Regions from separate parts of the Pseudomonas silensiensis genome, predicted to be linked through region 2. Evidence: predicted binding sites of a transcription regulator. Region 2 holds the regulator's gene; each other region holds the start of a gene.
The links. The regulator FliA, encoded in region 2, starts transcription of late flagellar genes. The targets are predictions, from matches to a motif close to CTAAAGTTTNNNNNNNNNNNGCCGNTAA.
Positions count from the first base shown of each region.

Region 1 (3,235 bases), on a different contig from region 2:
TCTTGCCCTCGTCGACCAGCTTGCGCAGGTAATCCAGCGCTTGCCGACCGTCGTTCAACGCCACCACTTCGACACCGACCGTCTGCAGGCAACGGGTCACCTGCTTGCGCGCCACCGACGAGTCATCGACCGTCAGTACTCGCAAAGAGAGCGCCTTGTGCTGGGTGTCGACATCCACCACGCCAACGGAAATCGCTTCCGGTGTCGGCGCCACTTCTGCCAGCACCTTCTCGACGTCGATGATTTCGACTAACTGATTGTCGACCCGAGTCACAGCCGTCAGGTAATGATCGCGCCCCGTGCCCTTGGGTGGCGGATGAATCTCCTCCCAATTCATGTTGACGATGCGTTCCACCGACCGCACCAGGAAACCCTGGGTCTTGGTGTTGTACTCCGTAATGATCACGAAGGGATTGCTTTGATCTTTCAGCGCACCGGAACCGGTCGCCATGGCCAGATCAAGAATCGGAATGGTCGCCCCCCGAATATTTGCCACACCGCACACGACAGGACTGGATTTTGGCATCAGCGTCAGTTTGGGGCATTGCAGCACCTCCCGAACCTTGAACACGTTGATCCCATACAGCTGTTGGCCGTCGAGACGGAACAACAACAGCTCAAGGCGATTTTGCCCTACCAGTTGCGTGCGCTGGTTTACCGAATCCATTACCCCAGCCATGCACAGACTCCTACACCAACGCTTAAGTGTGTTGCGACGCGCATTATCACTAAACGGCACGGCGCTTGCTTTTTAACTCTTATGAACACAGAACCGACATTTTTCCGACGCCTGACATCAATCGCCCGCAAATTGCTTTGCGCGGTGTCGGCCGTCTGCCTGTTCAACGCTGGCTGCCCTGCCCTTGCTGACGCGGTTACCTTGCCTGACATGCTTATCGGCGTCACTCAGGGCTTTCTTGAATTCACCGTAGAGGACTATCTGGCAACCAGTCAAACGGAAGGCCGCTACGAGATCGAGGTCAAGCAGCTGGATCCGCGGCTGCGCATGCCCATGTGTGACAAGGAATTGACAGCGTCCCTGGAGAGCCCGGCCACGCCGCTGGGGCGCGTTACCGTCAAGGTGCGCTGCGAGGGCGCGTCGCCCTGGACGGTCTTCGTACCCGCTCAAGTGCGCCTGTTTCGCGACATTGTGACCACCACCCGTCCGCTGCGACGCGCCGGTATCGTCGAGCCCCAGGATGTGACCCTGCGCGAGCGTGACATCAGCCTGATCAGCCAGGGTTACCTGACTTCCGTCGATCAGGCGATCGGGCAGAAACTTACCCGACCAATGGTCGCCGACCAGGTCATGACCCTGGTGCACATGGAACAGGCAGAAGTCATCAGCAAGGGCGACCAGGTGGTGATTACCGCCCGCAGTGGAACGCTCAGCGTGCGCATGCCGGGTGAAGCGCTGTCCAACGGCGGCATGCGCGAACAGATCCGGGTGAAAAACCTCAATTCCCAGCGGGTCATCAAGGCGCAAGTCATCGCGCCCGGCCAGGTGGAAGTGGCCATGTAGAACTCTCTGCTTGTGAAGAAGTGGCGCGCCACTCGACTGTTCCCTAGACTGTGCCCTATGCAGGGCAAGCGCTGACGCGCGCAAGCTCATTGATAATTGGGCCTAAAGTTTTCCCGGGTATGGCCGAAAACATGGCAAGCGTCCAAATACCCAGAGGTTTTTTTGTCATGGTCATCGATTTCAGCCGTTTAAACAGTTCCTCGTCACTTACCGGTAGTACACGTACCAGCACCGCGAAGGAAACCGTCGAAGCCGGCAAACCCGCACCGCTGAATACCCCGGCCGAACAGGCCAGTACCGTCAAAAGCGGGGAATCGGTACATCTCAGCAATGAGGCTCAACAGTTGCAGAAGGTCACTGACAAGCTGCGTGATCAGCCTGCCGTCGACAACGCCCGCGTGGCCGAGTTGAAAGCAGCGATTGCCGATGGCAGCTATAAAGTCGACAGCAACCGTGTAGCCAGCAAACTGCTCAACTTCGAAGCCCAGCGCTAGGCCAAGGCCTGCGCCAGGCTTTTGGACGCTTAAAACCCAAGGCCAGCCATGCACGACACTAATTTACTGCAACTGATCACCGACGATTTCGCTCCAGCACAGCACTTGCTGGAGTTACTGCAGACCGAGTCCCTCGCCTTGCACGGTCGCGACATGCCACTGCTCGAAGAAATTCTGGCGCAGAAACAGGCATTGATCATTTTGCTCGATCAGCATGGCCGCAAGCGCAGTGAAATCCTCGCCAGCCTCAACCTGCCGACCAATCGCAACGGCCTGGAGCAACTTGCCAGCCATTCGAGCATTGGCAATCAGCTGTTGGAGCAGAGCGATGTATTGACCGATCTTCTGGCTCAGTGCCAGGCGGCCAACGTCAAGAATGGCCAGTCAATCCTGGTGCAACAGGCCGCGACGGCCAATCAGCTGAAAATCCTCAACGGCGGCGAGCCGCCAGCGCTCTATGATGCACGCGGATCAACCTCCATGCTTGCGAAGCCACGCCCGCTCAGTCAGGCTTGAGCCTGCTGCAAAGCGCGCACTATCAAGACGCGCAACATACTGGCAATATGCTGGCCAGCCGTAGTCATATTTTGTCTGGAGATTGATGAACCGTGTTCAATGCCTTAAGCGCGGATGATGCTCCGCAGCCACCCAAGGTGCTCACCACGCCGTTGGAGATCTCCGGCAACCTGCGCCAGCTGCAAGACAGCCATGATCCGCTGATCATCACGTTCCATGAGCGCAGCCAGCGCTTCCAGAGTTATCTGGTGGACCTTGACCGTGACAGCAACATGATTGCCCTGGACGAAATGATCCCCCGCGATGGTGAACGCTTCCTGCTCGCCGGCGAACCGTTCAAGGTCGAAGGCTTTCACGACGGCGTGCGCATTGCCTGGGAAAGCAACGGCCCGCTGACCATCGACGAATCCGGTGGCGGTCGTTGCTACCGTGGCGCCCTGCCCTCCGAGGTGGTTTACCACCAGCGTCGTAATGCATTCCGCGCAGCATTGAAGCTGGCACAACTGGTCAACGTCGATCTGGGTGGTGAAAAACTCAAGTCGCCGATCAGCGGCAAGCTATTGGATATCTCCGCCACCGGCTGCAAGCTGCGCTTCGAAGGCGACATCACGGGCAGCCTGCAACTGGGCCAGGTCTATGACCGCTTCATCGCCGCCCTGCCCTTTGGCAACATGACGGCCCCCGTCGAGCTGCGTTACCTGCA
Region 1 covers NZ_JBNDJH010000020.1:120,835-124,069, forward strand. Annotated here, with positions in the region: gene QF010_RS24855 (chemotaxis protein CheV) at 1-679, opposite strand, end outside; gene flgA (flagellar basal body P-ring formation chaperone FlgA) at 761-1,522, shown strand; gene flgM (flagellar biosynthesis anti-sigma factor FlgM) at 1,690-2,016, shown strand; gene QF010_RS24870 (flagella synthesis protein FlgN) at 2,065-2,532, shown strand; gene QF010_RS24875 (flagellar brake protein) at 2,625-3,235, shown strand, end outside.
Region 1: a site for FliA is predicted at 1,625-1,652, ahead of flgM (flagellar biosynthesis anti-sigma factor FlgM). Genes of this name have one in related genera too.

Region 2 (3,235 bases):
CGGATTCCGGATGATTTGCATCTACCGCGTCGTCATCAGTTGGTCAGTCGCGCCGTCAGCGTGCAAATGCAAGAAGAACCCAGCGAAGAAGCCATGGCTGACATGTTCGCTGATATTTACCACAGCCCGACCAAGCAGGTTGGCTGAGGTATTAATGAACAGTTTTTGTACCTACATCGATGGTCTGCCATGCATTGTTCCGTTAGTGAACGCGCAGCCAGTAATGTGGCCTCCGTCTATGCAAGACAAGGTAAAGAAATAACATGGGCAGCATGCATCCCGTACAGGTGATCGCGGTGACCGGCGGCAAAGGTGGCGTCGGGAAAACTAACGTGTCAGTGAACTTGTCCCTGGCTCTAGCTGAGCTCGGCCGGCGCGTCATGCTGTTGGACGCCGATCTGGGGCTGGCGAACGTCGACGTCCTGCTGGGACTGACACCCAAACGTACTTTGGCCGACGTGATCGAAGGCCGCTGTGAGCTGCGCGACGTACTGTTGCAGGGCCCTGGCGGTATTCGAATCGTCCCGGCCGCGTCCGGCACACAGAGCATGGTTCATTTAAGCCCGGCCCAACACGCCGGCCTGATCCAGGCGTTCAGCGATATCGGTGACAACCTCGACGTGCTGGTGATCGACACCGCTGCGGGCATTGGTGACTCGGTAGTCAGTTTCGTTCGTGCAGCGCAAGAAGTCTTGCTGGTGGTCTGCGACGAGCCGACCTCGATCACCGATGCCTACGCACTGATCAAACTGCTGAACCGCGATTACGGCATGAACCGCTTCCGCGTCCTGGCCAACATGGCCCAGAGCCCGCAGGAAGGGCGCAACCTGTTCGCCAAGTTGACCAAGGTCACGGATCGCTTCCTTGACGTCGCCTTACAATACGTCGGCGCGGTGCCTTACGACGAAAGTGTGCGCAAGGCTGTGCAGAAACAGCGCGCCGTCTACGAAGCCTTCCCTCGGTCCAAGTGCTCACTGGCGTTCAAGGCGATTGCACAGAAGGTCGATACCTGGCCGCTACCTGCCAACCCGCGTGGGCACCTGGAGTTTTTCGTCGAGCGCCTCGTGCAACAAACGGCAGGACCGGTGCTATGACAGCCAGTGGCTACGACCTCTACAAGAAGTCGGCACGTGACGCGCAGTACGAGCTGATCGAGCGTTACGCGCCACTGGTTAAACGCATTGCCTACCACTTGCTGGCGCGTTTGCCCGCCAGTGTTCAGGTTGAAGATCTGATCCAGGCCGGGATGATCGGCCTGCTTGAAGTATCGACCAAATACGACGCCAGCAAAGGCGCGAGTTTCGAGACGTACGCGGGCATTCGAATCCGTGGCGCGATGCTCGATGAAGTACGCAAGGGGGACTGGGCGCCACGTTCGGTCCACCGCAATACCCGGATGGTCAGCGACGCAATTCGCTCGATTGAAGCTAAAACCGGTCGTGACGCTAAAGATCACGAGGTTGCGGCCGAACTCCAATTGAGTCTCGACGATTATTACGGGATTTTGAACGACACCCTGGGCAGCCGGCTATTCAGTTTCGACGATCTGTTGCAGGACGGCGAACACGAAGGGCTGCACGAGGATGGCGCCAGTGCTCATCTCGAGCCGTCACGCGATCTGGAAGATGAACGCTTCCAGGCGGCGCTGGCGGACGCGATTGCCAATTTGCCGGAGCGTGAGCGACTGGTGTTGGCGCTGTACTACGACGAAGAGTTGAATCTCAAGGAAATCGGTGAGGTCCTGGGGGTCAGCGAATCTCGGGTCAGCCAGTTACACAGCCAGTGCGCGGCCCGCTTGCGGGGGCGTTTGGGGGAGTGGCGAGCGCGCTGAAGGCAGTGTGGGGACACTGCGAGCGGGACCGGTGTGGGATTAGCTGCACCGGTCGCGATTTGTTGTGCTCCAGACAGTCATCGAGTGCATTGCCGGATTGATTGAAATGGCGCGTCCAGGTGCTGGGCGCGTTTAAGACTGCTTGGAGGTCGAATTGGACAAGAACATGAAAATCCTCATCGTTGATGACTTCTCAACGATGCGGCGGATCATTAAAAACCTGTTGCGTGACCTTGGGTTCACCAACACGGTCGAGGCCGACGATGGCACTACTGCCATTCCGGTTCTCAACAGCGGCAGCATCGACTTTCTGGTAACAGACTGGAACATGCCTGGCATGACCGGTATCGACCTGCTGCGTCACGTGCGTGCCGATGAAAAGCTCAAGCACCTGCCGGTGCTGATGGTGACCGCTGAAGCCAAGCGCGAGCAGATCATCGAGGCAGCCCAGGCCGGAGTTAACGGCTATGTGGTCAAGCCCTTCACGGCCCAGGCGTTAAAAGAAAAAATCGAGAAGATTTTCGAACGCATCGGTTGATGTGCGAAGCCACTGCGCCACGGGGGAGCTATGGAGCATAACGAGTCTTCACAGAGCGATTTCGAATCGACTCTGAAAAAACACGCGGTCGAACTGGTCGACAGCCTTGAAAAAGGCAGGTTCGGCGACGCTGTGCAACTGATCCATGAGCTCAATCAGACCCGTGATCGTGGCCTGTATCAGGAAGTGGGCAAGCTCACTCGCGAGCTGCATAGCGCGATCGTCAATTTCCAGATTGACCCGCACATGCCGCAAGCCGAGGAAGTCTCGCAGATCACGGACGCCACCGAGCGTCTGGGTTATGTGGTCAAGCTGACCGAGGCTGCTGCCAACCGCACCATGGACCTGGTGGAAAACGCCACGCCGCTGGTCAACGGCCTGAGCAACGAAGCCCAGGCCTTGAGCACCGACTGGGGACGGTTCATGCGTCGCGAAGTCGGGGCTGAAGAGTTCCGCGAGCTGGCTCGGCGAGTCGACGGTTTCCTGACACGCAGCAGCGAAGACAATCGCGTTGTGTCGAGCAACCTCAACGACATTTTGCTCGCTCAGGATTACCAGGACCTCACCGGTCAGGTGATCAAGCGTGTGACCCAATTGGTCACCGAAGTTGAAAGCAACCTGCTCAAGCTCGTGCTTATGGCCAGTCAGGTGGACCGCTTTGCGGGCATCGAACATGACCGTGAAGCGATGCTGGCAGAAAAAGATCCGCAAAAACATCTCTCTCAGGGTGAAGGTCCGCAGATTCATGCCGATAAAAGAGAAGACGTTGTGTCCGGTCAGGACGATGTAGACGATTTGCTTTCCAGCCTTGGATTCTAGGAGCACCCCTACACATGAGCTTCGGCGCCGATGAAGAGATCCTTCAG
Region 2 covers NZ_JBNDJH010000014.1:4,846-8,080, forward strand. Annotated here, with positions in the region: gene flhF (flagellar biosynthesis GTPase FlhF) at 1-147, shown strand, start outside; gene fleN (flagellar synthesis regulator FleN) at 264-1,094, shown strand; gene fliA (RNA polymerase sigma factor FliA) at 1,091-1,831, shown strand; gene QF010_RS19890 (chemotaxis response regulator CheY) at 1,998-2,369, shown strand; gene QF010_RS19895 (protein phosphatase CheZ) at 2,400-3,188, shown strand; gene QF010_RS19900 (chemotaxis protein CheA) at 3,203-3,235, shown strand, end outside.

Region 3 (3,235 bases), on a different contig from region 2:
CGCTCCCACAGGGTTTTGTGTCGATCACAAATCCAGTGTAGGAGCGAGCCTGCTCGCGATGGCTATATCAGAGGCGCCTCAACGAAACCGGTCAACCTCATGCCGCAAGTCCGCCGCGAGCTTCTCCAGCTCTTTGGCGGTGATCGCCAGATTGGACACCACTTCGCGCTGCTCACTGTTCGCCAGGGCAATGCTTTGCAGGTTGCTGCTCAGCAAGGTGGCGGTACTGCTCTGCTCTTGAGTCGCGGTGGTGATCGCCGCGAATTGCTGACCGGCAGAATGGCTTTGCTCATCGATCCGAGCCAGGGCACTGGCGACGTTGGCGTTGCGTGACAGGCCTTCCTGCATCAACACATTGCCCTGTTCCATGGTGCTGATGGCGTTGCCGGTTTCCTGCTGGATACTTTGAATCATTCCGGAAATTTCATCTGTCGCCTGACGGGTACGCGAAGCCAGGTTGCGAACCTCATCGGCTACCACGGCAAAACCACGCCCCTGCTCACCGGCACGAGCGGCTTCGATGGCGGCGTTGAGCGCCAGCAGGTTGGTTTGATCGGCAATCGAAGTAATCACACCGACAATGCCGCCGATTTCCTGGGAGCGCTGACCCAAGGTATTGATCACCGCCGCCGTGCTGTTCAACGCGCCAGCGATTTGCTCCAGAGACGAGGACGCTTCGCCCATCGACGTACGACCGATCTGGGTTTGTTGTGCGTTTTCCTGGGCCAGACGCTGGGTGTTGCCCATGTTGTCGGCGATGTTCAGGGACGTTGCGCTGAACTCTTCCACGGCGCCGGCCATGCTGGTGATTTCGCCCGACTGCTGCTCCATCCCTTCATAGGCGCCGCCGGACAGACCGGACAAGGCCTGGGCGCGGCTGTTGACCTCTTGCGAAGCCTTGCGGATGTGCTCGACCATGGTCGACAGCGCCTGGCTCATCTGGTTGAACGCGCGGGCCAGCTGACCGATTTCGTCATTGCTCGATACGTTCAGCCGCACGCTCAAATCACCGGCGCCCAAGGCTTCGGCCTGACGCACCAGATCCCCCAAAGGCGCGAGTTTGCTGCGCAGCAACCAGACCGCCGCCCCCACAGCGATCAACATCGCCAGCAGACTGCCAATCGCCAATTGAATGCCGACACTCCAGGTCACAGCACGAATTTCGGTTTTCGGCATGCTCGCCACCACCGACCAAGGCCCGCCTTCAAACGGTACGGCAATGCTGTAGAAATCTTCGGACTTGTCGCTCCAGAACTTGCCCTTGCCCGGCGTCTTCGCCAAGTCAACGATGGTCGGAGTCGCTTGATCCAGCGCTTGTACGCCCGCGATCGGCACCAGCCATTTGCTCTGTTCATCCAGCAGCGCCAGGGAACCGGTCTGGCCGATACGGAAACGCTTGAGGTTGGCATACTGCGCATTCTGCGCGTCGGTGTAGTCGAATCCTACGAACAGCACGGCAATCACCTTACCGCCACTGTCACGTACGGGGGTGTACTGAGTCATGTAGGAGCGGTCGAACAACAAGGCACGACCGACGTAGGCCTGCCCCGCCATCAAGCGCGCATAGGCCGGGTTCGCGTGATCGAGCAGCGTACCGATGGCCCGGCTGCCGTCCTGTTTGCTCAGGGACGTGCTGACCCGGATGAAGTCTTCGCCGCTGCGCACAAACACCGTCGCAACACCGGCGGTCATTTGCTTGAACTCGTCCACTTCCTTGAAATTGTTGTTCAGCACTTCGCTGCCCAGGTGCAGGCCCGGCGTCTGCGCGCCCGCTACCGCCACCGGTTCATCCGGGTGCACGCTCAAACCGGCGCTGAAGCGCTTCTCGAACAGACCGCTGAGGCGCTGGGTGCTTTCACGCAACGTGCCGTGAAAGGTACTCAACTGATCAGCCAGCAACCGGGCTTCACTGGCCAGGTGCTCTTCGCGGGTGGCGAGGTTGGCGGCGTCCAGCGAACGAAGGGCGAATACGGTACTGCCGCTGATGACAATCGCCAGTATCACGGCAAGCGCAAGACCAAGCTGTGAGGCGATCCGGGCACGAGGTTGAGACATGACAGCTCCTGGCCGAGCGACCGGATCATCCTTGATCTGGCTGCACACTCAGCAAAATTCTAATAATGGGAATTGCGTCGAACCTGCACGAAGGTTCCACCTGCCTTTTCGGCGGACAATCTGAATACTTGAGTAATTAACCGGGATATGGCTCAAGGCCGCCATTGCGGCGGCTCTATCGATTCAGCCCAGGTGTTGAACGTCGGGCAATTCCATTGCTCGGGCTTCGCCTTGCAGGAAGTCGCTGAGCCTGCGCAAACGTTCACCACCGGGGCGGGTTTTCGGCCAGACCAGGTAATATTTCTCACCGCTGGCGACGGCCGTCGGCCACGGCAGACTCAGACGCCCCTGAGCCACATCTTCCGCCACCATCAGCAGATCGCCCATGGACACGCCATAACCTCGGGCGGCGGCGATCATGCCCAGTTCCAGCGTGTCGAACACCTGCCCGCCCTTGAGCGACACCTGATCCGCCAGCCCCATACGCTCCAGCCAGCTGCGCCAGTCGCGACGATCCGGCGTCGGGTGCAGCAATTCGGCATTGGCCAGCCGTGCGACATCCCACGGTTGATCCTGCAGAAGATTCGGCGCGCCGACTGGAATCAGCTCTTCCGAGAACAGGAAACTCGCCTCCCAGTCCGGCGGAAAATGCCCGTTGCTGAGAATGACGGCGCAGTCGAACGGTTCATGGTTGAAGTCCACCGAGTCGACATCCATCCAGGCGCTGGTCAATTGCACCTCGTTGCCCGGTTGCAGGTGCCGAAAGCGGCTGAGCCGTGCCAGCAGCCAGCGCATGGTCAGGGTCGACGGCGCTTTCATGCGCAGGATGTCATCTTCGGCACGCAAGGTATTGCAGGCCCGCTCCAGCGCGGTGAAGCCTTCGCGAATGCCGGGCAGGATCAACCGCGCCGACTCGGTCAATTGCAGATTGCGTCCGCTGCGGTGAAACAGCCGACAGGCAAAATGCTCTTCCAGCGTACGAATGTGCCGGCTGACCGCGCTTTGGGTGATCGACAGTTCTTCGGCCGCACGGGTAAACGAGCTGTGCCGTGCCGCCGCTTCGAATGCGCGCAGGGCATACAAGGGAGGAAGACGACGGGACATTCGGAAAGCTCCTATAGCGGGATTCGGTCACCCTAGCAGAAACCTTCCAGCATGAGTTTGAATCATGCAACCCATC
Region 3 covers NZ_JBNDJH010000007.1:223,860-227,094, reverse strand. Annotated here, with positions in the region: gene QF010_RS13060 (methyl-accepting chemotaxis protein) at 79-2,055, opposite strand; gene QF010_RS13055 (LysR substrate-binding domain-containing protein) at 2,239-3,159, opposite strand.
Region 3: a site for FliA is predicted at 2,161-2,188, ahead of QF010_RS13060 (methyl-accepting chemotaxis protein). Genes of this name have one in related genera too.

Region 4 (3,235 bases), on a different contig from region 2:
GCGACGAAGACGCCGGCAAGCCCAGCCACCAGGTGCCGAGGTTCCACAGGATCGCGGCGATCAACAGGGCGAAGATCATCGCGAAACCGGCGGAGGAACCGACTTGCAGAATCAGCTCCACCGGCAGCAGGGCGATGATGCCGAACGCCACCGCGCCGCTGGACAACAGCACCCCGAGGAAGTTGAAGAACCCGGACCAGGCCACCGCGAAATTCGGCGGCAAGGAGTTGGTGTAAATCACCGTGGCCACGGCGTTGGCGGTGTCGTGGAAACCGTTGACGAACTCAAAGCCGAGGGCAATCAGCAGCGCCACGCCCAACAGCAGAAACGGCGTCCATGTGGTCACCACGGTGCCGAGTTCGTTCATGTCGTGCATCAGGCTGTAGGCGGTGAACAACAGCCCGCAGCCCAGCACGGCGAAGAAAATAACGATGGTCAATAAGCTGGGCTTTTTATCGAGTTGCGGTTTGGCGCTACGGGCGGGCGCCTGGGCGGCGGTGAAGGAAGGAGTAGCCATGACGGACAATCCTGAGGGAAGAAGGAGTGTCGCCCATGATCGTTGCTGAATGTTACAGGGAAGCTGCGCTGGGTCAGTGTTTTGGGTTTTTACAGATCCGTTGATCCGAGTCCACCGGTGAACCCTGTAGCAGCTGGCGAAGCCTGCTGCTACAGGTGCTGTGTGAGGCTCAATAATCCTGGCGCTTGCGAAACGCCCAACGCCCGGCGATCACGGTAAACGTCGCGACCAATGCCACCAGAATCCAGAACCCTTCCGGGTCGCCGGAAAGTGGCACGCCACCGACGTTCATGCCAAAAAAACCGGCGATGATGTTGATCGGCAACGCCAGCACCGTGACCACGGTCAGGGTGAACAGCGTGCGGTTGCTCTGTTCGTTGAGGTTGGCGGCGATTTCTTCCTGCAACAGCTTGATCCGTTCGCCCAGCGCCGTGAGGTCGTTGATGATCAGCGCGAACTCCTCGGTGGACTTGCGCAGCTCCTTGACGTCCTCCTTTTGCAACCACTGCGGCGGGCGATTGAGCAGGCGCAGCAACGAGCCCGGTTCCAGCGCCAACAAGCGTTGCAGGCGCACCAGCACCCGTCGGTTGGCACCCAGTTCGGCACGATTAGTCGACAGCCGCGAGGACAGCAGCTCATCTTCGATCTGGTCGACACTGAGGCTGGTCTTGCGCACGATCTGGGTCAGCACTTCGCCTTGATCGCGCAGCAGATGCACCAGCAATTCCAGCGGCGAGCGAAAGCACTCACCGGCCTTCACCGACGAGCGCAGCTTGTCCACCGAATGCAGCGGTTGCAGGCGTGCGCTGACGATCAGCCGACTGCGGGCGCAAACCCACAGCGTCGAAACATCGGACGAGACCATGCTGCTGAGGTTAAACACCACATCGTTGACCACCGCCAGCAACGCCGAATCCACATGCTCGATGCGCGTCGAACGGGAGCCCTCATGCAGCGCTTCGAAAAATTCGTCGGGCAATTCCAGATGGCTTTTCATCCAGCGCTCGCACGCCGCATGAGCCAGATTCAGGTGCAGCCAGAGAAATTCGTCGTTGTCGCCGGGATGTTGCAGGCACTGCAAGGCCTTGGCCGAATCGAGCTCCCGCCCGCGCTCGCCGGGGCGAAAACTGAAACCGTACAGCAGACCGAACAGGTCCGTGTCGCGATGACTTTGGTCGATGCTGTGGTTCATGAGGTCTCACTGAAGGAGGCGCTGTCGGTCACTTTGTGTAGCAGGTCGCGTTACGGCGGATTTTGCAGGTTCACTTGAGCCGCATCATCGCAAGGAGTTTTGACGGTTTTGTGACAGTTGGATGGCGGCAAAATAGTGGCCGTACCGATGGTCGGATTTCATTCAAGAACCGCTCTGGGACGCCGATTACGCTGACGTTAACTTGCACGGCTTTGGCCACGAACCAAGGTCGCAGACAGGGATGTCCGGACACCTTTCACGCCTTGTTGCGGCGTGCCTCATTCCTGTCATGAGTACCTCCCGATGTTTTTGCAAAAGTCCTTGAGAGCGCAAATTCTCGCCCTGCTGAGCGGCAGTCTGTTCGCGATGCTGCTGATCGCCCTGGCCTGCTTTCACTTTCTGTCCAGCGGTGTTCAGAACTACGCGAATCTGGTCGAAGGCCCACTGCACACCTCGCAATTGATCGATGAAGCCAACCTGCAATTCAAGGTGCAGGTACAGGAGTGGAAAAACGTCCTGCTACGCGGCAAGCAGCCTGCGGACCTGGACAAATACTGGAAGCAATTCGAAGACCGTCAGCGCGACGTGCAGGGCATCCTCGGTGAACTGGCCGGACAGAAGGGTATCGAGCCGTCACTCAAGACTCGCATCGAACGCCTGCGGGACGAACATCGTCTGTTAGGCGCGGCTTATCAGAAGGGCCGTGACGCCTACGTGGCGGCAGGCGCCGACCCAACGGCTGGCGACACTGCGGTCAAAGGGGTGGACCGCGCAACCAGCGATCAGATGAGCGAGTTGGTCAGCGAATTGCGCAAGCAGGGTGCCGAGCAATCGAAACTGATCAGCGCCGACGCCGACCGCACCGTGTTGCTGGGGATCATCGTGATGCTCGCCTCGGGTCTGCTGATCGGGTTGTTGAGCCTGTGGCTGATCAACCGCAACCTGGTCGAACCGATTCGCAAACTGATCGAATACGTGGCGCAACTCAGCCAAGGCAAGTTTGCCGAACGCGTGGCCAGCACCCGTCAGGATGAGTTGGGCAGGTTGGCGGTAGCGGCCAACACCTTGCGCGACTTCCTCGCCGAAACCTTCAGCCGTTTACAGCGCAGCGCCAAGGATCTGGACAGTGCCAGCGGTGAGCTGAATTCCATCGCCACCCTGATGGCCAGCGGCACTAACGAGCAGTTCAACCGCACCGATCAGGTGGCCACGGCGATGAACGAAATGTCTGCTACCGCACAAGAAGTCGCACGTCACGCAGCCGACGCGGCACGTGCCGCCGATGATGCCGACCAGTCCGCCCAGCAGGGCGAAAAGGTCATGCAGGGCACCATTCACACCATCACCCAAATGCGCGGCGAAATCGCCAATACCGCCACGGTCATCCGTCGTCTGGAAACCGACAGCGGGCGCATCGGCAAGGTACTGGAAGTGATTCGCGGCATCGCCGAGCAGACCAATCTGCTGGCGCTCAACGCCGCCATCGAAGCAGCCCGTGCCGGTGAAGCCGGGCGCGGTTTTGCGGT
Region 4 covers NZ_JBNDJH010000028.1:40,943-44,177, forward strand. Annotated here, with positions in the region: gene QF010_RS29100 (inorganic phosphate transporter) at 1-517, opposite strand, end outside; gene QF010_RS29105 (transporter) at 687-1,709, opposite strand; gene QF010_RS29110 (methyl-accepting chemotaxis protein) at 2,013-3,235, shown strand, end outside.
Region 4: a site for FliA is predicted at 1,871-1,898, ahead of QF010_RS29110 (methyl-accepting chemotaxis protein). Genes of this name have one in related genera too.